One region of the Streptomyces sp. OZ13 genome, then DNA from elsewhere that is predicted to be linked to it. Evidence: riboswitches for the same ligand, from Rfam matches in the RefSeq annotation. Region 1 holds a riboswitch; the other holds the start of a gene.

Region 1 (14,533 bases):
GGTCAATCGGACGAGAAATCTGGGCAGTACCGAACGACCGATCCGTGTCAATTCATGGAATTCCGGGGCAAGTCGGGCCCGGCAAATAACGCCTAAGTGGCAATTCGATCGCATGGTTCGGCCGCATTCTTGCGGAAGTTGAAGGCATTCTCGAGCGGCCGGCGAAGGGGGCTTCCCAAACTCTACCGCGCTCAACCATGCAGAATTGCCCCCTCCGCTTCTCTCGCGGAGGGGGCAATTTCAGTAACTGCGGGTAAATCTCTGGGGAGAGCTCAGCGGCCGCTCCTCCTGTATCCGTCAGCCGCCGGCGACGGCGGGAATGATCGACACGCCCGCACCGTCCGGCGTGGCCGTCTCCAGGCCCTGCTCGAAGCGGACGTCGTCGTCGTTCACGTACACGTTGACGAACCGGCGCAGCTTGCCCTGGTCGTCCAGGACGCGGGCGGCGATGCCCGTGTGGTTCTTCTCCAGGTCCGCGATGACCTCGGCGAGGGTCGTGCCCTCCGCCGGGACCTCGGCCCGGCCGCCCGTGTACGTACGGAGGATGGTGGGGATGCGGACGTTGACGCTCATGTTCGTCACCTCTCGGCGGAGTACGGCGTGGCAGTGCGGAGCAAGGTTCTCAGTGGGCGGCCAGGCCCGCGTCGCGGAACGCGTCCAGGCTCGGGCGGATGACGGCGGTCGCCTGCGAGGTCTCCGCGACGGCGTCGAGGGTCTTGAGACCGTCGCCGGTGTTGAGCACGACGGTGGTGAGCGCCGGGTCGAGCAGGCCCGCCTCGATCAGCTTCTTCGTCACACCCACCGTCACGCCACCGGCCGTCTCGGCGAAGATGCCCTCGGTGCGGGCCAGCAGCTTGATCGCGTCGACGACCTGCTCGTCGTTCACGTCCTCGACGGCCCCGCCCGTGCGGCGCGCGATGTCCAGCACGTACGGGCCGTCGGCCGGGTTGCCGATGGCGAGGGACTTGGCGATGGTGTTCGGCTTCTGGGGCCGCACGACGTCGTGGCCGGCCTTGAAGGCGGTCGACACCGGCGAACAGCCCTCGGCCTGGGCGCCGAAGATCTTGTACGGCTTGTCCTCGACGAGCCCGAGCTTGATCAGCTCCTGAAGACCCTTGTCGATCTTCGTGAGCTGGGAGCCGGAGGCGATCGGGACGACCAGCTGGTCCGGCAGCCGCCAGCCCAGCTGCTCGCAGATCTCGTACGCGAGGGTCTTGGAGCCCTCCGCGTAGTACGGGCGGAGGTTGACGTTGACGAAGCCCCAGCCCTCGCCCAGCGGGTCGCCGATGAGCTCGGAGCAGAAGCGGTTCACGTCGTCGTAGTTGCCCTCGATGCCGACGAGCTCGCCGCCGTACACCGCGGCCATGACGACCTTGCCCTGCTCGAGGTCGTGCGGGATGAACACGCAGGAGCGGAAGCCGGCCCGCGCGGCGGCGGCGCCGACCGCGCCCGCGAGGTTGCCCGTGGAGGAGCAGGACAGGGTGGTGAAGCCGAAGGCACGGGCGGCCTCGAGGGCCTGGGCGACGACCCGGTCCTTGAAGGAGTGCGTCGGGTTGCCGGAGTCGTCCTTGACGAACAGACCGCCGGTGACGCCCAGTTCGCGGGCGAGGTTGTCGGCCTTGACCAGCTTGGTCCAGCCCGGGTTCAGGTTCGGCTTGTCGGCCACGTCGGCCGGGACGGGCAGCAGCGGGGCGTAACGCCAGATGTTGGCCGGGCCCGCCTCGATCTGCTTCCGGAGCTCTTCGGGGCTGCCGCTCGGCAGGTCGTAGGCGACTTCGAGCGGCCCGAAACACTCGGCGCAGGCGAAGATGGGACCGAGTTCGAAACGCTGTCCGCACTCGCGGCACGAAAGTGCGGCGGCGGGGCCGAGGTCCACGGCGGTGGACGAGGTGGCGGAGGTGCTGGTGCTTGCGACGGTCTGCGCAGCCATGATGGCGAGGCCCTTTCTCCTCATCTTCCTCGTGACGCACTTCGCCACGAGACGGAATTGGCACCTTCCCCACCGTGACCTCGCGGTCGGCGGGAGGGTTGCCGGGGCTTCAACGGGCCGTTCCCTCTGCCCCTCTGGATGAGCGGTATGGCTCCGGACGTGCGGTCCGGGCGTTTGTGTGCCGGGACCCCCCGAGATGCGAGGGTCCTTCGCGTTGCTCAAGACTGTAACCGAAGCCCCGGACGCTTGAGATAGTCGTCCGACCCGCGAGATGGATCACACGACCGACTGTCGATCGACTGTCAAGGGAGACGCGAAGTGCTCGATGAGGTGGCCCGCTGGCTGAGCCGGCGCTCCTGGTCCGCGTCCGATCGCTCCCTCGAGAGGCTGATGTCCGCCAAGGCCAGGCAGGGCACGACCGTCAGCGTCGTGCTCCCCGCGCTGAACGAGGAGGCGACCGTCGGAGAGATCGTCACGATCATCCGCCGGGAGCTGATGGAGAACACCCCGCTCGTCGACGAGCTGGTCGTCATCGACTCGGCCTCGACCGACCGCACGTCGGAGGTGGCCGCGGCCGCCGGCGCCCGGGTGGTGCACCGGGACGCGATACTGCCCGGCCTGCCTGCGGTGGCCGGCAAGGGCGAGGTGCTGTGGCGGTCGCTGATGGCGACGGGCGGTGACATCGTCTGCTTCTGCGACGCGGACCTGCGGGACTTCTCCGCGGACTTCGTCTCCGGCATCGTCGGCCCGCTGCTGACCGAGCCCGACGTCCAGTTCGTCAAGGCCATGTACGACCGTCCGCTGGGCGGGGGCGCCGCACCGGGCCCGGACGGCACCCCGGCCCAGGGCGGGCGGGTGACCGAGCTGATGGCCAGGCCGCTGCTGAACCTGCACTGGCCGCAGCTCGCCGGGTTCGTGCAGCCGCTGGGCGGCGAGTACGCGGCACGACGCTCGCTGCTGGAGCGGCTGCCCTTCCCCGTCGGATACGGCGTCGAGCTCGGGCTGCTCGTCGACTCCCTGAACCTGGTGGGCCTGGACGCGCTGGCCCAGGTCGACGTCGGCACCCGCAAGCACCGCCACCAGGACGGGCAGGCGCTCGGCAGAATGGCCGCGACGATCTACCGCACCGCCCAACTGAGGCTCGCCCGCCCGCATTTGGTGCGCCCGTCGATCACGCAGTTCGAGCGTGTGGGGAACGGCTTCGTGCCGGTGACCCACCCGGTGGACACCGAGGAGCGCCCGCCGATGCTCGAGATCAGTGAGTACGCGGCGCGTCGCGCCGCATAAGCAGGACCGACCGGTCATTTTGCCTACATTTCCCATGTATGGGACTTATGGGATTTCTTGTTCTGTCGTTCCCCGGATCTCCGGGCGGCCGCGGCAGGCACCGCAAGGAGACGCCCTCCGGCGGCACGGAACGGCTGACCCGGCTCCTCGGCACCCTGGCGGTCACCGCAGCCGCCGTGTTCGGACCGGCCGTCCCCGCGATGGCGGTGCCTGCCGGGCCGGCGATGCCGGGAACGCTCCCCGGTGAGCAGCCGGCGGCCCGGACCGCTCCCGGCGCGGCCGAGCAGCGGACGGACGGCCACGCCGAGGACGCGCCCGCCGCGGCCTCGGACGCCGGCGGCCCGGAGGGGTCCGCCGGCGGGACCGACGGCCTCCAGGGCCGGGAACCGGTCCGTCACGTGGAGATGGCCCGCACCGGCGGCACGGCGGAGCAGCTGTGGCTGCTGGGCGGCGTCGCGCTGAGCCTGACGGCGGCCGGCATCATCGCCGTGGCCGCCACCCGCGGCCGCCGCGACCACTGACCTGCGAGGCGCCGTACGCACGTTTGAGCTTTTGCGGTACGGGCTAGATTTCGGCACATGGTCTCCGACGCAGCCCAGATCCTCGTCGCGTCCAACCGCGGCCCTGTCTCCTACGAGCTGAACGAGGACGGAGAGCTCGACGCCCGCCGCGGCGGTGGAGGACTCGTCTCCGGCCTGTCGGCCATCGGCTCGGACGCGCAGTCGCTGTGGGTGTGCGCGGCCCTCGGCGACGGCGACCGCGAAGCGGTCCGGCGCGGGGTCGGCGAACCCGGTGTGCGGATGCTCGACATCGACGCCGGCGTCCACGCCGACGCGTACAACGGCATCGCGAACTCCGTGCTGTGGTTCGTCCACCACATGCTGTACCAGACGCCCCTCGAGCCCGCCTTCGGCCGGGAGTTCCGGCGCCAGTGGGGCGCCTACCGGATCTACAACCGGGCCTTCGCCGAGGCGCTCGCCGCGGAGGCGGCCGACGACGCCGTTGTTCTCGTGCAGGACTACCACCTGGCCCTGGTGCCGGGAATGCTCCGCGAACTCCGTCCCGACCTGCGGATCGGCCACTTCTCGCACACCCCGTGGGCGCCCCCGGAGTATTTCGCGATGCTGCCCGGCGACATCGCGGAGGAACTGCTGCTCGGCATGCTCGGCGCCGACCGGCTCGGGTTCCTGACCAAGCGGTGGATGCGGGCGTTCCAGAGCTGTGCCGCCGCCGTCCTCGCGCCGTACGACGGGACGTCGCTGTGGCCGAAGGACCAGGAACCGAGCTTCGAGTTCCGCATGCCCGGCCGCGGCCGTCACCGGACCAGGCTCGGGGTCCACGGGCTGGGTGCCGACGCCGATTTCCTGCGTGAGCGGGCCGCGCGCCCCGATGTCGACGAGCGGATGACCGCCCTGCGGAAACAGGCCGGCGAGGGCCGCCGGACGATCGTGCGCGTCGACCGCACGGAACTGTCCAAGAACATCCTGCGCGGCCTCCAGGCCTACCAGGAGCTGCTGGAGGAGCACCCCGAGTGGCGCGAACGCGTCGTGCACATCGCGCTCGCCTATCCCTCACGCCAGGACCTCGAGGTCTACCGCCACTACACGGCGGAGGTCTCCCGGCTCGCCGACGAGATCAACACCCGGTACGGCACGGCCGGCTGGACGCCGGTCGTCGTGCACGTCAAGGACGACTTCGCCCGCTCGCTGGCGGCGTACCGGATGGCCGACGTGGCCCTGGTCAACCCGATCAGGGACGGCATGAACCTGGTCGCCAAGGAGGTACCCGTCGTCACCGACCTCGGCTGCGCCCTGGTCCTGTCACGGGAGGCCGGCGCCCACGAGGAGCTCGGCGAAGACGCGATCACCGTCAACCCGTACGACATCAGCGGGACGGCGGCGGCGCTCCACGAGGCGCTGACCATGTCCGCCGACGAGCGGGCCGAGCGCTCCAAGCGCCTGGCGGCGGCAGCGACCGCGCTGCCGCCGCGGCAGTGGTTCCTCGACCAGCTCCGGGCCTTGCGCGAGGAGGGTTAGGCCCTGCCCGGGCGGACAGGACCGAGGGTCTTTCGTTTGGATCAGGCCGGATCAGGGAGCGGGGTCTGGTGCGTGCGATCGCAAGGCGGAGGAGGGAGGCATGGCGGAGCCATGCCGACCGACGACAACGCGGCGTGGGGGCACCTCCCGTGCCCGGAGGGCTACGGGGGAGTGCGTGCCAGACCACGCGAGCCCGGCATGATCCAAACGAGAGGCCCTAAACGCGCCGGGCCAGGGAGGCCAGGAAGTCCGCCAGCTGCGCCGGTCCCGGGAGCACCAGGTCGGCGCGGTCGGCCAGTTCGGGGACCTCGTTGCCGCTGCACAGCAGCAGTCCGGGCACACCGTCGGAGCGCAGCTTCTCGACGGCGCCGTAGGCGGCGAGGTCGCCCAGGTCGTCGCCCGCGTACAGCACGGACCCGGCGCCCACTTCCCGCACGTACTCGGACAGCGCGACGCCCTTGTCGACGCCGGGCGGGCGCAGCTCGAGGACCATGCGTCCCGGCTCCACGATCAGGCCGTGCCGGGAGGCGAGCGCGGCCAGGGGCTCACGCAGGGCGTCGAAGGCGGCCTGGGGGTCCTCGGCGCGGCGGGTGTGCACCGCGACGGCGCGGCCCTTCTCCTCGATCCAGGTGCCCTGCCAGGCGTCGATCCGGTCGAGGAAACCGGGGAGCTCGGCCCGCACGGCCGCGACCCCGGGGTCGGGGGCCGGGGCGCGTACGGTCCCGGTGACCGCGTCCCAGCGCTCCGCGCCGTAGTGGCCGAGGACGACGAGATGGTCGAGACCGGTGACACCGGAGAAGCCGCCGTAGCGGACGGCGACCCCGGCCGGCCGGCCGGTGATCACCGCGACCGACGCCACCTTCGGCGCGAGCGCGGCCAGCGCGGGGACGGCGCGCTCATGGGCGCGGGCCTGTTCGGGGTCCGGCACGATCTCGGCGAGCGTGCCGTCGAAGTCGAGTGCGATCACGGCCTGCCCGGGCCGTTCGAGGAGTGCCGCGAGGCCTTCACGGCCTGCGGGCGTGGACGGCGTCGGCATGGAGTCTTCGGCTTCTGCAAACGGGGAGCTGCCCATGCCTTCGACCCTAGCGGCGACTTCTCCTCGCGTCCCTCACACGGCGAAGCCGGTTGACGGTGACCGGGTCGTGGGCGAGGGCACGGGCGTCGTCGAGCAGGGCGTTGAGCAGCTGGTAGTAGCGGACCGGGGAGATGCCGAGCTGCTCCCGGACGGCCCGCTCCTTGGCACCGGGGCCCGGCCAGGAACGGCGTTCCATGGCGAGGACGGCCCGGTCCCGCTCGGAGAGCTCCCGGGCCCCGGGCCGGTCGCCGGTCCGCTGCTCCTCAGGCGCCTGGTCGTCGGTCATACGATCCAACATATCGGTGCCCACCGACGCCCGGACCGCCCTGTGGACGACGCCCGGCGCGCGGAGTCACTCCGCGCTCTCGGCCGCCCTGGCGTCCTGGGAGATCCGGTCCAGCGTGCGGGCGGGGCTGCCGCCCGGGCCCACGGCGTCGCCGATGTTCTTCTTGATGTTCTCGCTGGCCGAGGCCCACGACGTCTTGCCCACCGGCGGCAGCACGGAACCCGGCAGCACCTCCAGGAACTCCTTGAGGTCCGCGTGGTCCGGGTCCTTCTTCATCTCCTCCTGGGCGGAGACCGTCACCGGCAGCAGATCGTTCTGCCCGGCGAACTCCAGGACGTTCTCGTCCGTGAAGAGGAAGTCCAGGAACTTGCCGATCTCCGCGCGGTGGCCGTTCTGCTTGAAGCCCATGATCCAGTCGGCGACGCCCATCGTCGTGTCGGCGGCGCCGTTCCTGCCGGGGAGCGCGACCTTGCCCACGTCGATGCCCGCCTTCTCCGCGGCCTGGAGCAGCGAGGGGTGGCCGTTGAGCATGCCGACCTCACCCCGTGTGAACGCGGCGAAGGCGTCCTTGCGGTTGAGCTTGCCGGGGGCGACCGGGCCGGTGAGCTTCTCGTCGACCAGGTTCTCCTTCAGCCATTCGAAGGTGGCGATGTTCTGCTGGGAGTCGATCGCGTACCTGCCGAGCTCGTCGGTGTAGCCGCCACCGCCGCTGAGCAGCCACATCATCGTCTCCGCCTGGGCCTCCTCGGGGCCGAGCGGCAGGGCGAAGGGGTAGTCGACGTCGGTGTTCTGCTCGAGCAGCTCCGCGTCCTCCTTCAGCTCCTCCCACGTCCCGGGGGCGCCGCTGATCCCGGCGTCCTCGAAGAGGTCCTTGTTGTAGAAGAGCAGCCGGGTGGAGGCGACGAACGGCAGTCCGTACTGGGTGCGCTTCATCTCGCCCGCGTCGGTGAGCGGGGGAAGGAAGTTGGACTGGACAGGGATGGAGAGCATCTGGTCGGCGGAGTACAGCTTGTCCGCCGCGGCGTAGTCGGCGTAGGCGCCTATCTGCGCGATGTCGGGGGCCTTGCCCGCCTTGACCATCTCGGCGACCTTGCGGTCCACGTCGTTCCAGGACTCGATCTGGACGTCGACCTTGATGCCGGGGTTCTCCGCCTCGAAGGCGGCCGTCAGATCGGCCCAGTACTTCTTGCTGCTCTCACCGCCGGCGACGTCGTAGTCGGCGGCCACCAGCTTGAGGGTGACACCGTCCCCGGAACCGCTGGAGCTGCCGCAGCCCGCGAGCGAAACCGTCATTCCGAGTGCGGCGACAGCCGCTGTCAGACCCAAGAAGCGCCGCTGCACAGCTCTTCCCCACCCTCTGCTACCTAGTACGTGTTGTCCGTTTGTCCCAGTCGGTCCCCCGCGACGTCCTGTGAGATAGGGAGCGATCTTTCCCCATCCGGCGTACAAGGTCTACACCACTGCGGTCTCACTTTCACAACGCCCGCACAGCCCCGCGCGGGGTACGCGGCGCGCGGGGGGCGCCCGTGGCGGGCCTCGCGCCCGGCCCACGCGGTTTGTATGGCGTGGCAACAATCTCGGCGAGTGGACTAGACCTTTACCCGTTGTACGCGCCAGACTGTTCCCGTGAGACACGTCATCGCCCTCGATGTGGGCGGCACCGGTATGAAGGCTGCCCTGGTCGGGGCGGACGGCACGCTCCTGCACGAGGCACGGCGGCCCACCGGGCGCGAGCGCGGGCCCGACGCCGTCGTGGAGTCGATCCTCGGCTTCGCCGCCGATCTCCGCGCCCACGGCCAGAAGCACCTGGGGCAGGCCGCGGAGGCCGCGGGCGTCGCCGTGCCCGGGATCGTCGACGCCGAGCGCGGCATCGCCGTCTACGCCGCCAACCTCGGCTGGCGGGACGTCCCCCTGCGGGAACTGCTGAGCCGCAGGCTCGACGGCGTTCCGGTGGCGCTCGGCCACGACGTCCGCACCGGCGGCCTCGCGGAGGGCCGCATCGGCGCCGGCCGGGGCACCGACCGGTTCCTGTTCGTACCGCTCGGCACCGGCATCGCGGGCGCCATCGGCATCGACGGCACCATCGAGGCCGGCGCCCACGGCTGCGCCGGCGAGATCGGCCACATCGTCGTACGGCCCGGCGGCCCCGCCTGCGGATGCGGGCAGCGCGGCTGTCTGGAGACGCTGGCCTCCGCCGCCGCGGTCACCCGGGCCTGGGCCGGCGCCGCCGGCGACCCCACCGCCGACGCCGCCGACTGCGCCAGGGCGGTCGAGGCGGGCGACAAGGCGGCGACCAGGGTGTGGCAGGAGGCGGTCGACGCACTCGCCGACGGCCTCGTCACGGCGCTCACCCTGCTGGACCCCCGCACGCTGATCATCGGTGGCGGACTCGCCGAGGCCGGGGAAACCTTGTTCTCACCCCTTCGGGCGGCCGTAGAGGAACGCGTGACGTTCCAGAAGCTGCCCACGATCGTCCCGGCGGCCCTCGGGGACACCGCCGGATGCCTGGGCGCAGGGCTGCTCGCCTGGGATCTACTCGCCACGGAGGTAACCGCCTGATGGCCGCCAGCGCCGCTCGCGCCACGAGCACGGTCCACGCCAGGAGCCCGCACCATCCGCCGAGCACAGTCCTGGCCGGTGCCCGGGTGGTGCTGCCGACCGGGACCGTCGACAACGGACGCGTCGTCGTCGAGGGCACGAAGATCGTCACGGAGGCCTCCGCCGCGGAGGCGCATGTCCACGACCTTTCCGGCCACTGGGTGGTCCCCGGCTTCGTCGACATCCACAACCACGGCGGCGGTGGAGCCTCCTTCACCTCCGGCACCGCGGAGGACGTCCTGCGCGGCGTCATGACGCACCGGCGGCACGGCACCACCACACTGGTCGCCTCCACCGTCACCGGCGACATGGACTTCCTCGCCCACCGGGCCGGCTTCCTGTCCGAACTGGTCGAACAGGGCGACCTCGCGGGCATCCACTTCGAGGGGCCGTTCATCTCCCCGTGCCGCAAGGGCGCCCACAGCGAGGAACTGCTCCGCGACCCCGACCCGGCCGAGGTCCGCAAGCTGATCGACGCCGCGCGCGGAACCGCGAAGATGGTCACCCTCGCCACCGAACTGCCCGGCGGCATCGACTCCGTACGGCTGCTCGCCGAGCACGGAGTGATCGCCGCGATCGGCCACACCGACGCGACGTACGAGCAGACCCGCGAGGCCATCGACGCCGGCGCCACCGTCGCCACGCACCTGTTCAACGCGATGCCGGCGCTCGGCCACCGGGCCCCCGGCCCGATCGCGGCGCTGCTCGAGGACGAGCGGATCACCGTCGAGCTGATCAACGACGGCACGCATCTCCATCCTGCCGCGCTCGAACTGGCCTTCCGCAGCGCCGGCGCAGGCCGGGTCGCGTTCATCACGGACGCCATGGACGCCGCGGGCTTCGGCGACGGCCGCTACCAGCTGGGCCCCCTCGAGGTCGAGGTCAAGGACGGTGTCGCGCGGCTCGTGGAGGGCCATTCGATCGCGGGCTCCACACTCACGCTGGACACCGCCTTCAAGCGGGCCGTCACCGTCGACCGCATCCCGGTGGAGGACGTCGTCACGGCGATCTCCGCCAACCCGGCGAAGCTCCTCGGCGCGTATGACAGGGTCGGCTCCCTCGACCCCGGCAAGGACGCGGACCTGGTGGTCCTCGACGCCGACTTCGCCCTCAAGGGCGTGATGCGTCGCGGCGAATGGGTCGTCCGCCCCGAAGTGGGCTGACGGCGCGGCACCTCGCGGCAGGCGGTTGGACACCGGGTCTTGGGCCAACCGCCTTCCGTTTGGCATGATCAGGACCCGTACGAGCACGGCAAACGCGTTCTTCGGGGGTGTCCACGGGTGATCCTTACGGTCACGCTCAACGCCGCCCTCGACATCACCTACCGGGTGGCCGCCCTCACCCCGCACACCACGCACCGGGTCGGCGAGGTCGTGGAGCGTCCCGGCGGCAAGGGCCTCAACGTCGCCCGCGTGCTCGCGGCCCTCGGCCACGAGAGCGTCGTCACCGGCTTCGTGGGCGGAGCGACCGGGGCCGTGCTGCGCGGGATGCTCGCCCCGCTCGCACCGCACGACGCGCTCGTCGAGATCTCCGGCACCACCCGCCGCACCATCGCCGTCACCGACAGCGCCGACGGCGACACCACGCAGCTGAACGAGCCGGGACCCACCGTCCTGCCCGAGGAGTGGGCCGCCTTCCTCTCCTCGTACGACTCCCTCCTGCGCGAGGCCGACGCGGTCGCGCTGTGCGGCAGCCTGCCGCCGGGCATCCATGTCGGCGCGTACGCCGAGCTGGTGCGCCGGGCGCGCGCCGCCGAGGTGCCCGTACTCCTCGACACCAGCGGCGAACCGCTGCGCCGCGGCATCGCCGCCCGGCCTGATCTCGTCAAGCCCAACGCCGACGAGCTCGCGCAGCTCACCGGCTCACGGGAACCGCTCCGCGCCACCCGCGACGCCCGCCGCCGCGGCGCGCACACCGTGGTCGCCTCGCTCGGCCCGGACGGTCTGCTCGCCGCCACCCCGGACGGCATTTGGCAGGCGGCCCCGCCGGAGCCGGTGAAGGGCAATCCGACGGGCGCGGGCGACTCGGCGGTCGCCGGCCTGCTCTCTGGACTGGTCGCGGGGCTCTCCTGGCCGGAGCGGCTGTCCCGGGCGGTGGCCCTCTCCACTGCGACCGTGCTGGCGCCCGCCGCGGGCGAGTTCGACGCGGCCGCGTACGAGCGGCTGCTGCCGAGGGTCACCGTCGTCGAGCACGCGCCGTCCGCACCCGGGAAGTGACGGCGCGGGAGCCGGACCGGAAACGACTCGTCCCGGCTCGCGCGGGGCGCGGCCGGGACGGTGACGGGCGTACGGGCCGAGAGTGGGCCCGCGGTCAGCTCTTGCTCTGGCCGGCCTCCAGCCAGACCTGGTCGAGATAGGCCTCGCACTGGTTCCCCTGCTCGCAGGAGATCTTGAGGTCGTTCTTGCCCTTCTCCAGGTTCACGAAGGCGTAGGTGTTGGTCCAGCCCTTCTCCCAGTCGCCCTCCGCGGCCTTCGCGAAGTTCGACATGTTGAGCTCGCGGGGCTGTCCGCCGTTGATCGTCAGGGAGGTCTTGGCGTCCTTGCCGGGCACGCTGTACGTGATGTACATCGTGTAGGCGCCGGCCTCCGGGACGTCCACCGACCAGCCGGCGGAACCGCCGACACCGTTGAACATCACGTACGCGCCGTCGGCGCCCTTCGCACCGGGCACGTCCTTGGCGAGCGCCGCCGGCGGACCCAGCGTCAGCGTCGCCGCGTCCTGCTTGGGCAGCTCGACGGGCGGCTCCGACTCGTTCTCGGTCGGCGACGGCTTCTCCTGGACGGTCTCGCCCGCGGACGGGGTGGTGCCCCCGCCGCCCTGGCCGGCCGTGTCGTCCTTGTCGCCGTTGCTGGTCATCAGCGCCGCGGCGATGCCGATCACCACGACCGCGACGACCGCGATCGCGCCGATCAGCAGACCCTTGGTGTTGGGGCCGCCGCCGCGTCCGCCGCCGTGGCCGCCGGGCTGGGCCGGGACCTGACGCGTCTGGGCGGAAGCCCCGGGGTACGTCTCCGGTGCTGCGTACGCGGCCGTCGGCTGCTGGCCGTAGCCGGGCTGCTGGCCGTACGCCTGCTGGTGCGGGACCTGCTGGCCGTACTGCCGTTCACCGACCGTCCGGACCTGGTTGTACGAGGTGCGGGGGACCCCGGGCTGCGCGGCCGGACCGGGGTAGCCGTAGCCGCCCTGGCGCGGCGGCGTGGCGCCTGCCTGCTGCCCGTCGGCGTACAGGTAGCCGAACGGGTCGTCGTCCTCGGGCTTGCTCGCGCCGTTGTTCCCGGCCGTCATCCCAGTCACTCCTCACCATCTCGTCAGCACAACGCTGACGCGAGGCGAGCCTACCCGGTTCCACTCACCCCATCGGGTGTCGTGGGCCTCATCCGGTGGGACCGCGGCCGGTCACCAGGCCGGTCGCGGCCGGGTGTGATAGGTCACCCGGCCCAACGGGTGATCAGCCGGCCCTGCGGTGGACCTTCGAACGGGACCGCTTCTCGATGTACATCCGCTGGTCCGCGGATTGCAGGACCTCTTCGACGGACATCCCGCAGCTCGCCCAGCCGATGCCGAAACTGGCACCCACCCGCACCCCGCGGCCGCCCACCCGGATGGGCAGGATGATCGCGTTCCGCAGGCGTACGGCGAGATCGGCGGCGTCCGCCGCGCCGAGGCCGTCGGCGAGGACGACGAACTCGTCACCGCCGAGCCTGGCGACCGTGTCACCGTCCCGTACCCCGGTGGTGAGCCGGCGCGCGACCTCGACGAGAACGGCGTCACCGGTCTGGTGCCCGAAGCGGTCGTTGATCGACTTGAAGCCGTCAAGGTCGCAGAAGAGGACCGCGAGCCCCTTGGCGCCGTCGTCGATCTCGCTGTCGGGCGCGACGGTGTGGATGTGGTGGTCGTAGGGCCGCCCGCCGACCGTGTCGAAGTCGAAGCCGTCGCTCCGGAAGCCGCGGTCGGTCTCGTACGCGGCGTCGAGCGCCTCGATGTCCGTCGCGTACGTCGCGTGCGGCCGCTCGCACAGGCGCGAACTGAGCCGGGCGCGCAGCTCCGCGCTGTTGGGCAGGCCGGTGAGCGCGTCGTGCGAGGCGCGGTGGGCGAGCTGGAGCTCGTGGCGCTTGCGGTCCTCGATGTCCTCGACGTGCGTGAGGAGGAAGCGGGGCCCGTCCGCCGTGTCGGCGACGACCGAGTTCCGCAGCGACACCCATACATAGCTGCCGTCCCTGCGGCCCAGCCTGATCTCCGCGCGTCCGCCCTCGGCGGAGGTGCGCAGCAGGGTGCCGACGTCCTCGGGGTGGACGAGGTCGGCGAAGGAGTAGCGGCGCATCGCGGAGGCGGGGCGACCCAGCAGCCGGCACAGGGCGTCGTTGGTGCGCAGCAGGCGGCCGTGCTGGTCGCCGCCCATCTCGGCGATGGCCATGCCGCTGGGCGCGTACTCGAACGCCTGACGGAAGGATTCCTCGCTCGCGCGCAGTGCCTGCTGCTCGCGCTCGAGGCGGACCAGGGCGCGCTGCATATTGGCTCGAAGTCGTGCGTTGCTGATGGCGATCGCGGCCTGGGAGGCGTACATCTGCAACGCCTCCTGACCCCAGGGGCCGGGACGGCGGCCGTTGCGCGGGCGGTCCACGGAGATCACGCCGAGCAGTTCGCGCCCGCCGCCGGACGCGTACATCGGGGCGTAGAGCCGGTCCTGCGGGTGCCATTCGTCGTCGAAGCGGGGCTCGGGGCCGTCGGTGTGCCACTGGGGCACGTCGTCCTCTATGAGGACCCAGCCCTCGGTGTGCGGGATGAAGCGCAGGTCGCCCCAGGCTTCGCCCATGGACAGGCGGCGGTCCCAGGAAGTACGCGAGCCGACCCGGCCGGTGATCAGGGCCTCGGCGGCGGCGCTGCCGGCGAAGGCGGCGACGACGAGGTCACCGTCGGGGCGCACCAGGTTGACGCAGGCCAGTTCGTAGCCCAGTCCGGCGACGATTCCGTCGGCGACGGTCTGCAGGGTGTCGGCCAGGCTGCGGGCCGTGTTGAGGTCCGCGACGACCCGGTGCAGCTGCCGCAGGGTCGCAAGACGGACATAGGGCTCCGACTCGGTCTCCATCGCTCGCTCTCCCCGAGACCTCGACAGCAAACTCCAGGGCGTCTGATTGGCGTACTTGTAGCGGTATCCCGGCCACTGAATCACAGCGAGCAGCTCACCCGGTACACAGGGTCAACAAATACTGGGCTCTGTGACTCAAGTCACATCAGGTGATGAAGGGTCAGATGCTGACCGGTCGGACACACCGTAGCTTTCTTGAAGTCAATTATTGAATGCAAAACCATCGGGACGTACC
Region 2 (14,533 bases), on a different contig from region 1:
CAGCCTGACCTGCTCGCGGGTGTTGGAGTCGTCGCTGTAGACCAGGACCGTGGCGCTCGACTGCATGGTTCCTCCGCACTCGTTCGATCAGGCTTGTTGCGGCGGATGCTACTCCGTCCCACTGCCTGTCAACAGCGGTTCGGACACGCCTTCGATGGGCCGTTCGGCTCCCCCTGAACGCCCCGCGGGGAGTGGGAACACTCCGAACGGCACCCCCCGGAGTGAGGGCGGGATAAGCGACCGACATAATGTCGGTCGTGGCGACAGCAACGACAGTAGAAACCGGGCACGCGCACCCGTCGGTCAATCGACCGAACCTCACCAGCGTCGGAACCATCATCTGGCTGAGTTCCGAGCTGATGTTCTTCGCGGCCCTCTTCGCGATGTACTTCACCCTGCGATCGGTGACGGGTGCCGACTTCTGGGCAGAGAAAGCCGATGCGCTGAACTTCCCGTTCTCGGCGACCAACACCACGATCCTGGTGCTCTCTTCACTCACCTGCCAGCTCGGCGTGTTCGCCGCTGAGCGGGGCGACGTGAAGAAGCTCCGCACCTGGTTCGTGATCACATTCGTGATGGGTGCCATCTTCATCGGCGGTCAGGTCTTCGAGTACACCGAGCTGGTCAAGCACGAGGGGCTCTCCCTCTCGTCGGACCCGTACGGCTCGGTGTTCTACCTGACCACCGGTTTCCACGGCCTGCACGTGACGGGCGGTCTCATCGCCTTCCTGCTGGTCCTGGGAAGGACCTACGCGGCCAGGAGATTCACCCATGAGCAGGCAACCGCCGCCATCGTCGTGTCCTACTACTGGCACTTCGTCGATGTCGTCTGGATCGGCCTCTTCGCCACGATCTACATGATCAAGTAATCGGCGCGGGCGGTTCGTCCCCGAGCGGACACCGCCTGAAGCAGACACAGTCCAGAAGCATCGACGCAGAAGATCCTGACACCGGGGTAATCCGTGAAAAAGCTCTCCGCACGACGACGCCATCCGCTGGCGGCGGTCGTCGTCCTACTCCTCGCGCTGGCGGCCACTGGGGGGCTGTACGCCGCGTTCGCACCCGCGGACAAGGCGCAGGCCGACACAACCGCCCAGTCCCTCGCCATCAAGGAGGGGCAGAAGCTCTACACCGTCGGCTGCGCAAGCTGCCACGGAACCGGCGGTCAGGGCACCTCAGACGGCCCGTCCCTGGTCGGTGTCGGCTCCGCCGCCGTCGACTTCCAGGTCGGCACGGGGCGCATGCCCGCCCAGCAGCCCGGCGCGCAGGTGCCGAAGAAGAAGAACATCTACACGCAGGCCGAGATCGACCAGCTCGCGGCCTACGTCGCCTCCCTGGGCGCCGGTCCGATCACGCCGACCGAGAAGCAGTACAGCCCGGAGGGCGCGGACATCGCCAAGGGTGGCGAGCTGTTCCGCAACAACTGCGCCCAGTGCCACAACTTCACCGGTGAGGGCGGCGCGCTGACCGAGGGCAAGTACGCCCCGAGTCTGGAGGGCGTCAGCCCAAAGCACCTCTACGAGGCCATGCAGACCGGCCCGCAGAACATGCCGTCCTTCCCCGACACGACGATGCCCGAGCAGCAGAAGCGGGACATCATCGCGTACGTCAAGACCGTGAACGGCGAGGAGACGCCGACCCCCGGCGGATTCGCGCTCGGTGGCCTGGGTCCGGTCGCCGAGGGCCTGTTCGGCTGGATCTTCGGTCTCGGTTCGCTGATCGCTGTTGCCATCTGGGTCGCGGCCCACACCGCTAAGGCCAAGAAGTCATGAGTAGCCAAGACATTCCAGAAGAGAACCTGCCCGCAGAGCAGGGCGCCGCGCACGACGCGGCCCACGGTGGCACCACCGCCGTCGCACAGCGACACGACGATCCGTTCGCCGATCCTGGACTGCCGGCCCACAAGCCGCGCATCCAGGACATCGACGAGCGGGCCGCCAAGCGCTCCGAGCGCGCCGTTGCCTTCATGTTCACGCTGTCGATGCTGGCCACGATCGGCTTCATCGCCGCGTTCGTGATCTTCCCGGTCGACAAGATCGTCTACATCTGGCCGTTCGGGCACATCAGCGCGCTGAACTTCTCGCTGGGTGTGACGCTGGGCCTCGCGCTCTTCTGCATCGGCGCGGGCGCCGTCCACTGGGCGCGCACCCTGATGTCCGACGTGGAGGTCGCCGACGACCGGCACGCGATCGAGGCCGAGCCCGAGGTCAAGGCCAAGGTCCTGGCCGACTTCGCGGACGGTGCCCGGGAGTCCGCGATCGGACGGCGCAAGCTGATCCGCAACACCATGTTCGGCGCGCTGGCCATGGTGCCGCTCTCCGGTGTGGTCCTGCTGCGCGAGCTCGGCCCGCTGCCCGAGGACAAGCTCCGCAAGACGCTGTGGGCCAAGGGCAAGCAGCTCATCAACATGAACACCAACGAGCCGCTGCGTCCCGAGGACGTCGCGGTGGGTTCGCTGACCTTCGTCATGCCCGAGGGCCTGAAGGAGAGCGACCACAACTTCAACACCGAGATCGCCAAGGCGGCCGTGATGATCGTCCGGCTCCAGCCGGAGGACATCAAGGACAAGCGTGAGCTCGAGTGGTCCCACGACGGCATCGTGGCCTACTCGAAGATCTGCACGCACGTCGGTTGCCCGATCAGCCTGTACGAGCAGCAGACGCACCACGTCCTCTGCCCGTGCCACCAGTCCACCTTCGACCTCTCCGACGGCGCCCGCGTCATCTTCGGTCCGGCCGGTCACCCGCTTCCGCAGCTGCGGATCGGCGTGAACGCCGAGGGCAACCTCGAGGCGCTCGGCGACTTCGAAGAGCCCGTCGGTCCTGCCTTCTGGGAGCGCGGATGAGCACTGCAACGGATACGAAGAAGAAGGCGCCCGCCGGCGAGCGGGTGGCCGACTGGGCGGACGGCAGGCTCGGGATCTACTCGTTGGCCAAGGCCAACATGCGCAAGATCTTCCCGGACCACTGGTCCTTCATGCTCGGTGAGATCGCGCTCTACAGCTTCATCATCATCATCCTCACGGGTGTGTACCTGACGCTGTTCTTCCACCCGAGCATGAACGAGATCGAGTACCACGGCTCGTACGTGCCGATGCAGGGCATCCGGATGACCGAGGCGTACGCCTCGACCCTGGACATCAGCTTCGACGTCCGCGGTGGTCTGCTGATCCGGCAGATCCACCACTGGGCCGCGCTGATCTTCCTCGCCGCGATGTTCGTGCACATGATGCGCGTGTTCTTCACGGGCGCGTTCCGCAAGCCGCGTGAGATCAACTGGCTGTTCGGCTTCCTGCTGTTCGTCCTCGGCATGTTCACCGGGTTCACCGGTTACTCGCTCCCGGACGACCTGCTCTCCGGCACCGGTGTCCGCTTCACGCAGGGCGCGATCCTGGCGACGCCGATCGTCGGCACCTACCTGTCGATGTTCCTGTTCGGCGGCGAGTTCCCCGGCCACGACATGGTGGCGCGGTTCTACTCGATCCACATCCTGCTGCTGCCGGGCATCATGCTCGGTCTCGTGGTGGCCCACCTGATCCTGGTCTTCTACCACAAGCACACCCAGTTCGCGGGCCCCGGCCGTACGAACAAGAACGTCGTCGGCATGCCGCTGCTGCCGGTGTACATGGCCAAGGCCGGAGGCTTCTTCTTCCTGGTCTTCGGTGTCATCGCACTGATCGCGGGCATGTTCACGATCAACCCGGTGTGGGCGCTCGGCCCGTACCGCCCGGACCATGTGTCCACCGGCGCCCAGCCCGACTGGTACATGGGCTTCGCCGAGGGTCTGGTCCGAGTGATGCCGGGCTGGGAGATCAACCTGTGGGGCCACACCCTGGTCCTCGGCGTGTTCATCCCGCTGGTCCTCTTCGGTCTCGTTCTCGCGGTGCTCGCGGTGTACCCGTTCATCGAGTCGTGGATCACCGGCGACAAGCGTGAGCACCACATCCTGGACCGGCCGCGCAACGCTCCGACGCGTACCGCGCTGGGCGTGGCCTGGGTGACCGGTTACGTGATCATGCTGCTCGGTGGCGGAAACGACATCTTCGCGACGCACTTCAACCTGTCGATCAACGCGATCACCTGGTTCGTGCGCATCACGTACTTCGTCGGACCGGTCCTCGCGTTCATCATCACCAAGCGGATCTGCCTGGGTCTGCAGCGGCGCGACAAGGACAAGGTGCTGCACGGACGCGAGTCCGGCATCATCAAGCGCCTGCCGCACGGTGAGTTCGTCGAGGTGCACGAGCCGCTGGCGCAGGGCGACCTGTACAAGCTCACCGCGCACGAGCAGTACAAGCCCGCGGAGATCGGCCCGACCGTGGACGAGAACGGCGTCCGCCGCAAGGTGAAGCTCACCGAGAAGCTGCGCGCCAGGCTCAGCAAGAGCTACTACGGCGAGCACAACCAGATCGACAAGCCCACCGCGGACGAGTACAAGGAGATCACGAGCGGCCACGGCCACCACTGATCGCCCGACGGACACGTCCGGCAGACACGTCGCCACAGCGAAGGGCCCCGTCCACTCGATGGACGGGGCCCTTCGCCGTGCCCGGGGCTGGATAGGGTGGGATCCATCCCTGTCGGCTTGTGGACCCTGGAGCGGACCATGAACGTTGTGACCCCAGTAGGCGGCGACAGCGTGGCGGCCCACTCCTGGCCGAGCGTGCTGAACGCCCTGCTCGAGAACCGCGACCAGAGCGCGGACGCGACGGCGTGGGCCATGGACCGGATCCTCAGCGGCGAGGCCACCGACGCGCAGATCGCCGGCTTCGCGGTCGCCCTGCGCGCGAAGGGCGAGACCGTGGAGGAGATCACCGGTCTGGTGCGGACGATGTACCGCCACGCCAATCTGATCGAGGTGCCCGGGGGATGTGTCGACATCGTCGGCACCGGCGGCGACGGCGCCAAGACCGTCAACATCTCCACCATGTCGGCGATCGTCGTCGCCGGTACGGGCGCGAAGGTGGTCAAGCACGGCAATCGCGCCGCCTCCTCCGCGAGCGGCGCCTCGGACGTCCTGGAGAAGCTCGGCGTCAATCTGGAGCTGACCCCGCAGCGGGTGGCAGAGGTCGCGGCCGAGGCGGGCATCACCTTCTGCTTCGCCGTGAAGTTCCACCCGGCGCTGCGGCACGTCGCCATGGCGCGCAAGGAGCTGGGCATCCGGACGGTCTTCAACTTCCTCGGCCCGCTCACCAACCCGGCGAAGGTCACCGCCCAGGCGACCGGCGTCGCCGACGCCCGGATGGCGCCGATCATGGCCGGGGTGCTGGCCGAACGCGGCTCGTCCGCACTGGTCTTCCGCGGCGACGACGGCCTGGACGAACTGACGACCACCTCCACCTCCCATGTCTGGGTGGTGCGGGACGGCGCCGTGCGCGAGGAGACCTTCGACCCGCGGGACATCGGCATCGAGCTGGTCCCGGTCGAGGCGCTGCGCGGCGCGGACGCCTCGTACAACGCCGATGTGGCGCGCCGGCTGCTGGGCGGCGAGACCGGGCCCGTGCGGGACGCCGTGCTGCTCAACTCGGCGGCGGCGCTGGCGGCCCTGGAGCCGACCGACGGCACGCTGAACGAGCAGCTGGCGGCCGGTGTGGCACGGGCGGCCAGGTCGATCGACTCCGGCGCGGCGAGGGCCGCGCTGGAGCGCTGGGTCGAGGCCAGCAACTCGTAGACGGCCCCTGGGCGCGGTCCGGATGGTGGACCGCGCCCTTGCGTCCGCCGCGACGTGTGGCAGGATGCTGGCCAAGGTCATGAGTGACAGCGATTACGGCCCCGGCCCGCTGTCCGGCAACCCTCCGTCCGTGGCGGGGTGCCCCGGGTGAAGACCAGGCCGCAGGCAGCGAGGTCTGTGGCAAGCGCGGACCCCCGCGGCGTCATCGACCGCCGCGTCCCTGGGGTCCTGGTCCTCAAGGGAGCAGTCTCGTGAGCAAGCGAATGCGATAGGGCGTCTGCGCCCCTTCTTCAACACCCTCCGCACGGCGTCGCCGTGTGCCGAGGCGACCCCGTATCCGGGTCCTGAAGCCGATTCGCCTTTCTCCCCCTACCTTCGGTGGGGGTACCCCCAGCTGGGAGATACCGCCATGTCCGTGTACCCGAACGCCGCCGAGACCGCTGTCGCCGACGCCGCCGGCCCGTCCCTCTGTGCCCCGCTGCCGGTCCTCGGCCGGGACGTCACCGTCCCGCTCGTCACCGGCGGCGAAGTCACCTACGCGGCCCTCGACTACGCCGCGAGCGCCCCGGCGCTGCAGCGGGTGTGGGACGACGTGGCCGCGTACGCCCCGTACTACGGAAGCGTGCACCGGGGTGCCGGGTACCTGTCGCAGCTGTCCACCGACCTGTTCGAGAACAGCCGGGCCGTGGTGCACGAGTTCCTCGGCTGCCGCGACGGCGACCAGGTGGTCTTCACCCGGTCCACGACCGACTCGCTGAACCTGCTGGCCGCCGCGCTGCCCGACGGCTGCGAGGTGTTCGTCTTCGAGACCGAGCACCACGCCTCGCTGCTGCCGTGGAGGGATGCCCGGGTGACGTACCTGGACGCGCCCCGCACGCCCGGTGACGCGGTACGGACGCTGGAGCACGCGCTCGCCCACCGAGACCCCCACGGTCCGGCGCTGGTCTGCGTGACGGGTGCGTCCAACGTGACCGGTGAGCTGTGGCCGGTGCGGGAACTCGCCGCGGCGGCCCACGCGCACGGCGCCCGTATCGTGCTCGACGCGGCCCAGCTCGCGCCCCACCACCCGCTGTCCGTCCAGGAGCTGGACGTCGACTGGGTGGCCTTCTCCGGGCACAAGCTCTACGCGCCGTTCGGCTCCGGTGTGCTCGCCGGCCGGGCGGACTGGCTGCGCGAGGCGGAGCCGTACCTCGCCGGCGGCGGCGCCTCGCGCACCGTCGCACGGCGCGCCGACGGCGGGGTGGAGGTCGAGTGGCACACCACCGCGGCACGGCACGAGGCAGGCTCGCCCAACGTGATCGGCGTCTACTCGATCGCCGCCGCCTGCAAGGCGCTCACTGAGGCCGGTTTCGACCGGCTGGTCGCCCGCGAGCAGCACCTGATCGCCAAGGTCCGGGAAGGTCTCGCGGAGGTGCCGGAGGTCCGGGTGCTGTCGCTGTTCGGCGACGACTCCCCCCGCGTCGGTGTCCTCTCCTTCGTGGTGGACGGCTGGAACAGCTCGCACTTCGCCGCGGCACTGTCCGCCGAGTACGGCATCGGCGTCCGTGACGGACTCTTCTGCGCCCACCCGCTGGTGCGCACCCTGCTGGGCAGCGACCCGCAGGACGTCGGCGACTGCGGCGCCCCGGAGGCCGGGCCGGGGGAGAGGTCGCTCAACGCCATCCGGGTCAGCTTCGGCGCGGGTACCCCCGACGAGCACGTGGAGAGGTTCGTGCGGGCCGTCAAGGAGCTCGTCCGCGACGGCGCGCAGTGGAAGTACCGCACAGAGGACGGGCGTTGCGTGCCCGATCGCGGCTGACTCAGGCCGCGAGCCTGGTGCCCAGCAGCACCATCCGCAGCGCGCGTTCGGCCGCGTCGGCGAGGAACTCGCCGGCCCGGTCCAGCGCTTCCGGCAGCGGAACCGGCGCCGGCACGATCGACCCGTAGGCGTCCACGCCCGCGGCCCTGACCTCGTGCACGCCGTGGCCGAGCGTCCCGGCGAGGGCCAGCACCGGCACTCCGGCGGCCCTGGCACGGTGGGCCACCTCCGCCGGGATCTTCCCGCGTACGGTCTGGTCGTCGAGCGCCCCCTCCGCCGTGATCACCAGGTCGGCACGGGCCAGCCTCGCGTCCAGGTCGACATGGTCCAGCAGCACGTCGAAGCGGGGCAGCAGCCGGGCGCCGAGCGCGGCCAGCCCCGCGCCGAGCCCGCCCGACGCGCCCGTGCCGGGAGCGGTCCGCAGGTCGACGGCGGCAGGCAGGGCGGCGGTGAGGTGGACGGCCCAGTGCTCCAGCGCGGCCGAGAGCTCCTCGACCTGCGCCGGGGTCGCGCCCTTCTGCGGGCCGAAGACCCTGGCCACGCCGTGCTCGCCGCACAGCACGTTGAACGGGTTGCAGGCCACCAGGATCCCGGCCGCGGAGATACGGGGGTCGAGGCCGGCGCTGTCGATCCGCGCGAGACGCCTCAACTCCCTTCCTCCCGGCCTCAGCTCGTGCCCCTGGTCGTCCAGGAGCCGTACACCGAGGGCCTGGAGTGCGCCCGCGCCGCCGTCGGAAGTGCCCGAGTCGCCGCAGCCGACCAGGATCCGCCGGGCACCGGTGTCCAGCGCGGACCGGATCAGCTCACCCACGCCGTACGTGGTGGTGGCGCCCGGGTCCCGGCGGTCCGGCGGCACCAGGGCCAGTCCGGCGACCGCCGCCATCTCGACCACGGCGGTGCCGTCGCCGAGCACGGCGAAGTGAGCCGGTACCGGAGTGCCGAGCGGTCCCGTGGCCCGGCGGCGCACCAGCCGGCCGCCCGTCGCCGCCGCCAGCGCCTCGGCCGTGCCCTCACCGCCGTCGACCAGCGGGACGAGGTCGATCTCCGCGTCGGGCGCGACCCTGCGCAGCCCCTCCGCGATCGACTCCGCGGCCTCACGGGCCGTCAGGGACTCCTTGAAACCGCTGGGTGCGACGGCGATACGGATGGGGGTACGGCTCATGGCTGGGTCTCCAGAAGGACGGGCACGCCGAGCAGCGGCCAGACGGTGAGGGCGAAGATCAGCACGACGGCGGCGCTGAGGGGCGCGAGGAGCCCGGACAGCCGCAGCAGATCGCGCGGGGTGAAGGTGGGCACACCGTCCGGCGGGTCGGCGAAGAGCGTGACCGGCTTGGCGGAGGCGGGCAGCGTGTGGCAGAACCCGGCCGCCGCGGTGGACGCCAGGGCCGCGGCGACCGGGTTGACCCCGGCGGCGACGGCGGCGGCCACCACCAGCGGCACCAGCACGGACGAGCGGGCGGAACGGGACTGGAGCACGAGATGCGCGGCGGTGCTGACCACCACGATCACGGTGAGGAACAGCCACGCCGGCAGGTCCCCGGGCAGCCCGCCCACCAGCCATCCGGCCGCCCCCGACTCGGCCAGCGCCACCCCCATCGCGGTCGTCGCGGCCATGAACAGCAGCAACGGCCAGGGCACCGTCCGCAGCCCGTCCTTCAGCCGCACCGTGCCGAGCGCCGGCGATGCCGCCACCACCGCGCCGATCAGGGCGACCACCGCCGGCGGTACCCCGTGCAGCGGCTCGCTGCACCACAGCGCCACCACCGTGCCCAGCAACAGCAGGCACCGTGTCTCCGCGGTGGTCAGCGGACCGGTCACCGCCGTGGGGGAGTGCTCCTGGAGCAGTGCGGGGGTGATCCTTACGGGCCCCCGGCGCTCCGCACGCGAGGTGGTCGTCAACAGCACGGTCTCCGCCGCCAGATGCGAGGAGACCACTGCCAACGGCAGGCCCAGCAGCAGCCATTCGACGAAGCCGAGCCGCTCGCCGGTCTGCTCCCACAGCACGCTCACCGTGATCAGATGCGCGCCCGCGCCGATGAGGGTGGCGACGGCGGACAGCAGGACCACGGTCGGGAACAGCAGCGCCAGCATCACCACCAGTCGCCTCCGGTCGGCGAGCGCCTTGGCGAGGGCGAGGAACACCGGCATGGCCAGCGCGGCCCGGCCGGACGTGGCCGGCACCGCGAACGCGGTGACCACCAGCGCCGCGGTCGTCAGATGCACCAACTGCCGTACGGTGCGCGCCCCGCCGACGAGGAAGGCGGCCGCCCGGCCTGCCAGGCCTGTCCTGGCGACGGCGGCGGCCAGGACGAACGCGCAGATCAGCAGCCAGACCGTCTCGTCGCCGAGGGTGGCGAAGAGGGTGTCGGCGCTGATGACGCCGGTCGCGGTGAGCGCCAGCCCGGCCCCGAGCGCGACGTAGGTGTCGTCGACGGGTGCGGCGATCCAGGCGCAGGTGGCGAGGGCGAACACGGCGAGCGTGAGCCGTGCTTCACCGTTCAGCGACGGGAAGACGGTGGGGACGGCGAGCAGCGCACAGACACTGAGGGCCGCGCACAGCCGGACCGCCTGGCGGATGGGGAGGGTCACGACGAACAGTCTTGGAGCGCGCCGTGAGCCGCCGATGAGCCGCGGATGAAGGAAAGTTCATCCGCTGACACACCCTTTGCATGCTTCTACGGCATTCGGTAGCCCATGCCCCGTACCGTCTCCAGCCGTTCGGCGCCGAGCTTCTTGCGCAGCGCCCGCACATAGACGTCCACGATGTTGGAGCCGGGGTCGAAGTCGTAGCCCCATACGTGGGAGAGGATCTGCTCCCGGGACAGCACCTGACCGGGATGGCGCAGGAACAGTTCCAGCAGCACGAACTCACGTGCCGTCAGGTCCACCGTCCGCCCCGACGCGCGCGCCCGCCGGGTCCGCAGGTCGAGGCTGAGATCGCCGCTGCGCAGGACCGTGACCTCGGGGGCGCGGGCCGCGGTGCGCAGCCTCAGCCGTACCCGCGCCAGCAGCTCCTCGAAGCGGAACGGCTTGGTCATCCAGTCGTCGGCGCCGCCCTCGAGGCCGGCGACCGTGTCCCGTACCGAGTCGCGGGCGGTCAGCACGACCACGGGCAGCGTCACCCGGGACTCCCGCAGCTCGCGCAGCACGGTGAAGCCGTCGCGGCCGGGCAGACCGATGTCCAGCAGCATCAGGTCGAAGCCACCGGACAGGGCGTGGCCGAGAGCGGTGTCGCCGTCGACGGCGACCGTGGTGGTGAAGCCGTTGGAGCGCAGCCCCTTCTCGACGAAGGAGGCGATCCGCTCCTCGTCCTCGGCGATCAGAATGCGGTTCACAGCGCGTCCTCCATGACGAGTACGAATGTCGCCCCTCCGCCGTCGGTGCGGCGCAGCTCGACCCGGCCGCCCCGGTGCCCCTCCGCGATGGCGCGGACGATGGACAGGCCCAGCCCCGCGCCGCTGGTGCGGGCGCCGCGCCGGGCGGTGCCGCGCCGGAAGCGCTCGAAGATCACCCCGGCGTCCTGCTCCTGCACACCCGGCCCGCTGTCGGCGACGTACAGCTCCAGCCGGCCTTCGAGCGCGCGGGAGCCGATCCGTATCCGGGCGCCGGGGACGGTGTGCTGCACCGCGTTCTGCGCCAGCTGGACCATGGCCTGGGTGATGCGCTGCGGATCGAGCACCGCCTCGCGGTCCGCGACCTGGTCCAGCACCCAGTCACGCTCGCCCAGCGCCCGCGCCTTCACGAAGACGTCGGCGGTCAGCTCGCCGAGCTGGACCGGCTCGGGACGGATGAAGTCCGGCCGCTCGGCCTTGGCCAGCAGCAGCAGGTCCTCCACGATCCGGCTCATCCGGTCGAGTTCGTCGGTGACCAGGCGGACCGTCTCGCGCTGCTCGGCCGGGTCGTCGCCCATGACCTCCAGGTGGCCGCGCACGATGGTGATCGGGGTGCGCAGCTCGTGCCCGGCGTCGTCGACGAACTGCCGCTGCCCCGCGAAGGCCCGCTCCAGCCGGTCCAGCATGGCGTTGAACGTCTCGGCGAGCGCGGCGATGTCGTCACGGCCCTGGACCGGGATCCGCTGGGTCAGGTCCTGCTCGGTCAGCTGCTCGGCGGTCGCCCGGACCACTCGTACGGGTGCCAGGATGCGGCCGGCCACCACCCATCCGATGCCGGTCGTCAGCAGCAGCGCCACACCGGAGATCACGAGCAGCGTGCGGTACGCGTCGTCGGCGATCGAGCGCTCGCCGTCGGCGTGGAACGCGACGACGAAGGCCGCCGGGTGACCCGGCCGGGCGGAGTCGATGGGCACCTTCGCCCAGCGCACCTCGCCCGCCGGCCGCTCGAGGACGCCGGAGGATGCCTTGGAGTCCAGGATCGCGGAGAGGGAGGTCCGGTCGGGGTGCAGCGCGACGGAGGCCCGGATGTCGCGTGACTGCCGTATGACGTGGAGGCTCTGCCCGGCCGGGCGGGTCAGTCCGAGCAGTTCCTCGTCGGGATCGGAGTACTGGCGCTGGAGGAAGACCCGCAGCAGCTTCTCCGGGTCGGTGAAGGTGCGGCCGGTGTCCGGGTCGACGCCCTGGGGCACGAAGTTCCCGAACTCCTGGGTCTCCTGGGTGAGCAGCTGGTTGATCCGGTGGTCGATGTCCCGCAGCAGCAGTGACCGGGTGGTGGTGGCGACGGCCGCTAGGGCCACCGTCATCATCAGGAGCAGCCAGAGCAGAATGCGGACCCGCGCGGAGATCCGGCGGTCAGTTCTCTTCACCGGTGTCGTCGTCATCGTCGTCGTCGGTGGCCGCAGGACCCGGCACGACGGCGTCGCCGGTGGGGCGCGGGCTCGCGGGCGCGCCGCCGGGGCTGTCCGAAGCGCCGGCCGAGGGGGTGCCGCCGGGGGTGGCGGACGGCGCGGGTGAGGCGGGACGCGGCGTCGCGTCCAGCTCGACGGCCGGTGGCACCCGGGGCGTTGCCGGGGCGTCGGTCAGGGCGTAGCTGGTGGCCGCGATACCGAGCGGGATGGCGACGACGGCGGCGAGGGTCGCCATGCGATGGGTGAATGCCATACCGGTCATCCTCGGAGCCTGGCGGAAAGCCCGGATGAGGCGCGGATGAGGATTCCTTCATGAACGGCCCCGGTGCGTCGCGGCCGGGTCCGGCCCACGGTGCGCCCCGGCCGGTTCCGTGCCCGGACGGCCCCGGCCGCCGGACCGGACCTACGCGTCCAGCCCGATGGCGAACGCCGCCTCCAGGTCGTGCTGCGAGTAGGTGCGGAAGGCGACATGCGTGTCGGTCCCCTCGACACCGGGGATCTTGCTGATCCGGCCGGGGATCACGTCCGCCAGGTCGTCGTGCCTGGCCACGCGCACCATGGCGATCAAGTCGTAGGTACCGGTGACGGAGAAGACCTCGCTGACGCTGTCCAGCGCGGCGATCGACTCGGCGATCTCGGGGATGCGGTCCACGCTGGTCTTGATGAGCACGATCGCGGTGATCACGGCTGGCTTTCTCCCTCGGTCGCTGCGGATGCGTTCACTCTAGTCCCACGCCCGTAGCGGCCCCACGCGTAGACGAAGCCCGCCCCGAAGCCGACCAGGTGCGCCAGATACGCGACGCCCGGCCCGCTGCCGGCGCCCCTGGCCGCCAGCCACTGAAGGACGAACCAGAAGATCAGCACCGCCCAGGCGGGGAATCGCAGCGGCAGGAAGAAGAGGAAAGGGAACAGGCTGGTCACCCGCGCCCTCGGGAAGAGGAAGAGGAACGCCCCGAGGACGGCGGAGATCGCCCCGGAGGCCCCCACCAGCGTCTGCTCGGAGTCGGCGTTGACGACCGCGAACGCGAGCAGCGCGAGATATCCGGCCCCGACGTAGAAGAGCACGAACTCCAGCTGCCCCATACGCTCCTCCGCCATGGCGCCGAAGACGAACAGGAACAGCATGTTCCCCAGCAGGTGCAGCCAACTGCCGTGCACGAAGAGCGCGGTGAGCGGAGTGAGCAGGGCGTCCGGGGAGCCGGCCGTCAGCTCGGCGGGGATCACGCCCCAGCGCTCGAAGTACCCCGCCTGGGCGACGAGCAGCCGGTCACCGAGGCCGTACACGGGGTTGAAGCCGGACACCGGGCTGATGAGGAAGATCGCGCAACAGACCGCGATCAAGCCGTATGTCACCGTCGGCCCCGAGGCCGCGTTCCTGAGCGCTTTCCTGGCCGTGCCCCACCTACTGATCATGGACAGAGCATGGCGTAGCAGGACCGAACGGTACAGAGTGCCTCGCCGCGACATCGGGTACCTGCGAGGCCGTAGGGTTACAGGCAGTACATCCGCAGTTCGACGGCGCACCGCGGTACCGCACCCGCATGAGACAAGAGGACGGCACGATGACGACGGTTCCCTCGCCGACCGCCGAGACCAGGTGGCGCTGCACGCTCTGTGGCAATCTGACGCGCTTCGACGTCACACGCTCGTCGAAGGTCGTCGAGTACGTCCATCTGGACCTGGCGGGTGAGCCGACCGTGGAGGAGCGCGAGGTCGTCAGTGAGACCATCGAGTCGGTCCGATGCCGCTGGTGCAACGCGGTGGACCAGATCGAGCTGGTGGACAGGCCGGGAGCCGGTTCCTGAACGGAGCGGCCCCCATGGGTGGTAGGGGTGACGGATCGTGGAGCAGCCTGAGAACGGCGGCGGGCCGGCCGGTGCGGCCGGTGACGCCGCCGAGGCGCTCGACCGCCCGCTGCCGGAAGGTGTGAGGCGACGGGTCGTCGCCCTCGTCTCCGACGCCTTCGGCGGCCTGACCGTCGCCGAACTGCCCGCCCAGCTCCGGCAGTACGCCCGGTTCACGCCCACCCGGCGCGCCAAGTTCGCCGGGAACGCGATGGCCGCCGCGCTCGAGGGGGACCCCCTCTTCCGCCAGCGCATCGGCGAACGGCTCGGCAAGGCCCAGCCCGAGCTGGTCAAGGCGCTCGAGTCCGGATCGCCGCCCGCCGCCGCGGACCCCGCGGACGTGGCGGCGGCCGCCTATGTGCTGCGTCCCGCCGGCTGGGTCAAGATGGTCGCCGCCGCCGGCGAGGAGGCGCAGCGGGC

Evidence for each region. Region 1 has a riboswitch for S-adenosylmethionine ahead of thrC (threonine synthase). Riboswitches for the same ligand answer to the same signal wherever they lie in the genome.
Region 2: another riboswitch for S-adenosylmethionine. It lies ahead of ACTMTU_RS16595 (aminotransferase class V-fold PLP-dependent enzyme); the one in region 1 lies ahead of thrC (threonine synthase).

Annotation. Positions count from the first base shown of each region.
Region 1 covers NZ_JBQHCZ010000019.1:30,914-45,446, forward strand. Annotated here, with positions in the region: gene ACTMTU_RS30975 (MoaD/ThiS family protein) at 298-573, opposite strand; gene thrC (threonine synthase) at 623-1,930, opposite strand; SAM riboswitch class I at 1,948-2,075, opposite strand; gene ACTMTU_RS30985 (glucosyl-3-phosphoglycerate synthase) at 2,249-3,217, shown strand; gene ACTMTU_RS30990 (hypothetical protein) at 3,256-3,738, shown strand; gene ACTMTU_RS30995 (alpha,alpha-trehalose-phosphate synthase (UDP-forming)) at 3,796-5,253, shown strand; gene otsB (trehalose-phosphatase) at 5,471-6,325, opposite strand; gene ACTMTU_RS31005 (DUF3263 domain-containing protein) at 6,336-6,614, opposite strand; gene ACTMTU_RS31010 (extracellular solute-binding protein) at 6,681-7,907, opposite strand; gene ACTMTU_RS31015 (ROK family protein) at 8,241-9,173, shown strand; gene nagA (N-acetylglucosamine-6-phosphate deacetylase) at 9,173-10,375, shown strand; gene ACTMTU_RS31025 (1-phosphofructokinase family hexose kinase) at 10,493-11,428, shown strand; gene ACTMTU_RS31030 (carbohydrate-binding protein) at 11,523-12,497, opposite strand; gene cdgB (diguanylate cyclase CdgB) at 12,661-14,298, opposite strand.
Region 2 covers NZ_JBQHCZ010000006.1:2,566-17,098, forward strand. Annotated here, with positions in the region: gene ACTMTU_RS16565 (hypothetical protein) at 1-66, opposite strand, end outside; gene ctaE (aa3-type cytochrome oxidase subunit III) at 249-869, shown strand; gene qcrC (cytochrome bc1 complex diheme cytochrome c subunit) at 963-1,772, shown strand; gene qcrA (cytochrome bc1 complex Rieske iron-sulfur subunit) at 1,769-2,845, shown strand; gene qcrB (cytochrome bc1 complex cytochrome b subunit) at 2,842-4,467, shown strand; gene trpD (anthranilate phosphoribosyltransferase) at 4,606-5,670, shown strand; SAM riboswitch class IV at 5,746-5,863, shown strand; gene ACTMTU_RS16595 (aminotransferase class V-fold PLP-dependent enzyme) at 6,080-7,468, shown strand; partial or broken gene ACTMTU_RS16600 (glycerate kinase family protein) at 7,429-8,630, opposite strand; gene ACTMTU_RS16605 (SLC13 family permease) at 8,627-10,057, opposite strand; gene ACTMTU_RS16610 (response regulator transcription factor) at 10,144-10,803, opposite strand; gene ACTMTU_RS16615 (ATP-binding protein) at 10,800-12,242, opposite strand; gene ACTMTU_RS16620 (small hydrophilic protein) at 12,214-12,522, opposite strand; gene ACTMTU_RS16625 (Lrp/AsnC family transcriptional regulator) at 12,673-12,954, opposite strand; gene ACTMTU_RS16630 (rhomboid family intramembrane serine protease) at 12,951-13,682, opposite strand; gene ACTMTU_RS16635 (hypothetical protein) at 13,832-14,074, shown strand; gene ACTMTU_RS16640 (NYN domain-containing protein) at 14,112-14,533, shown strand, end outside.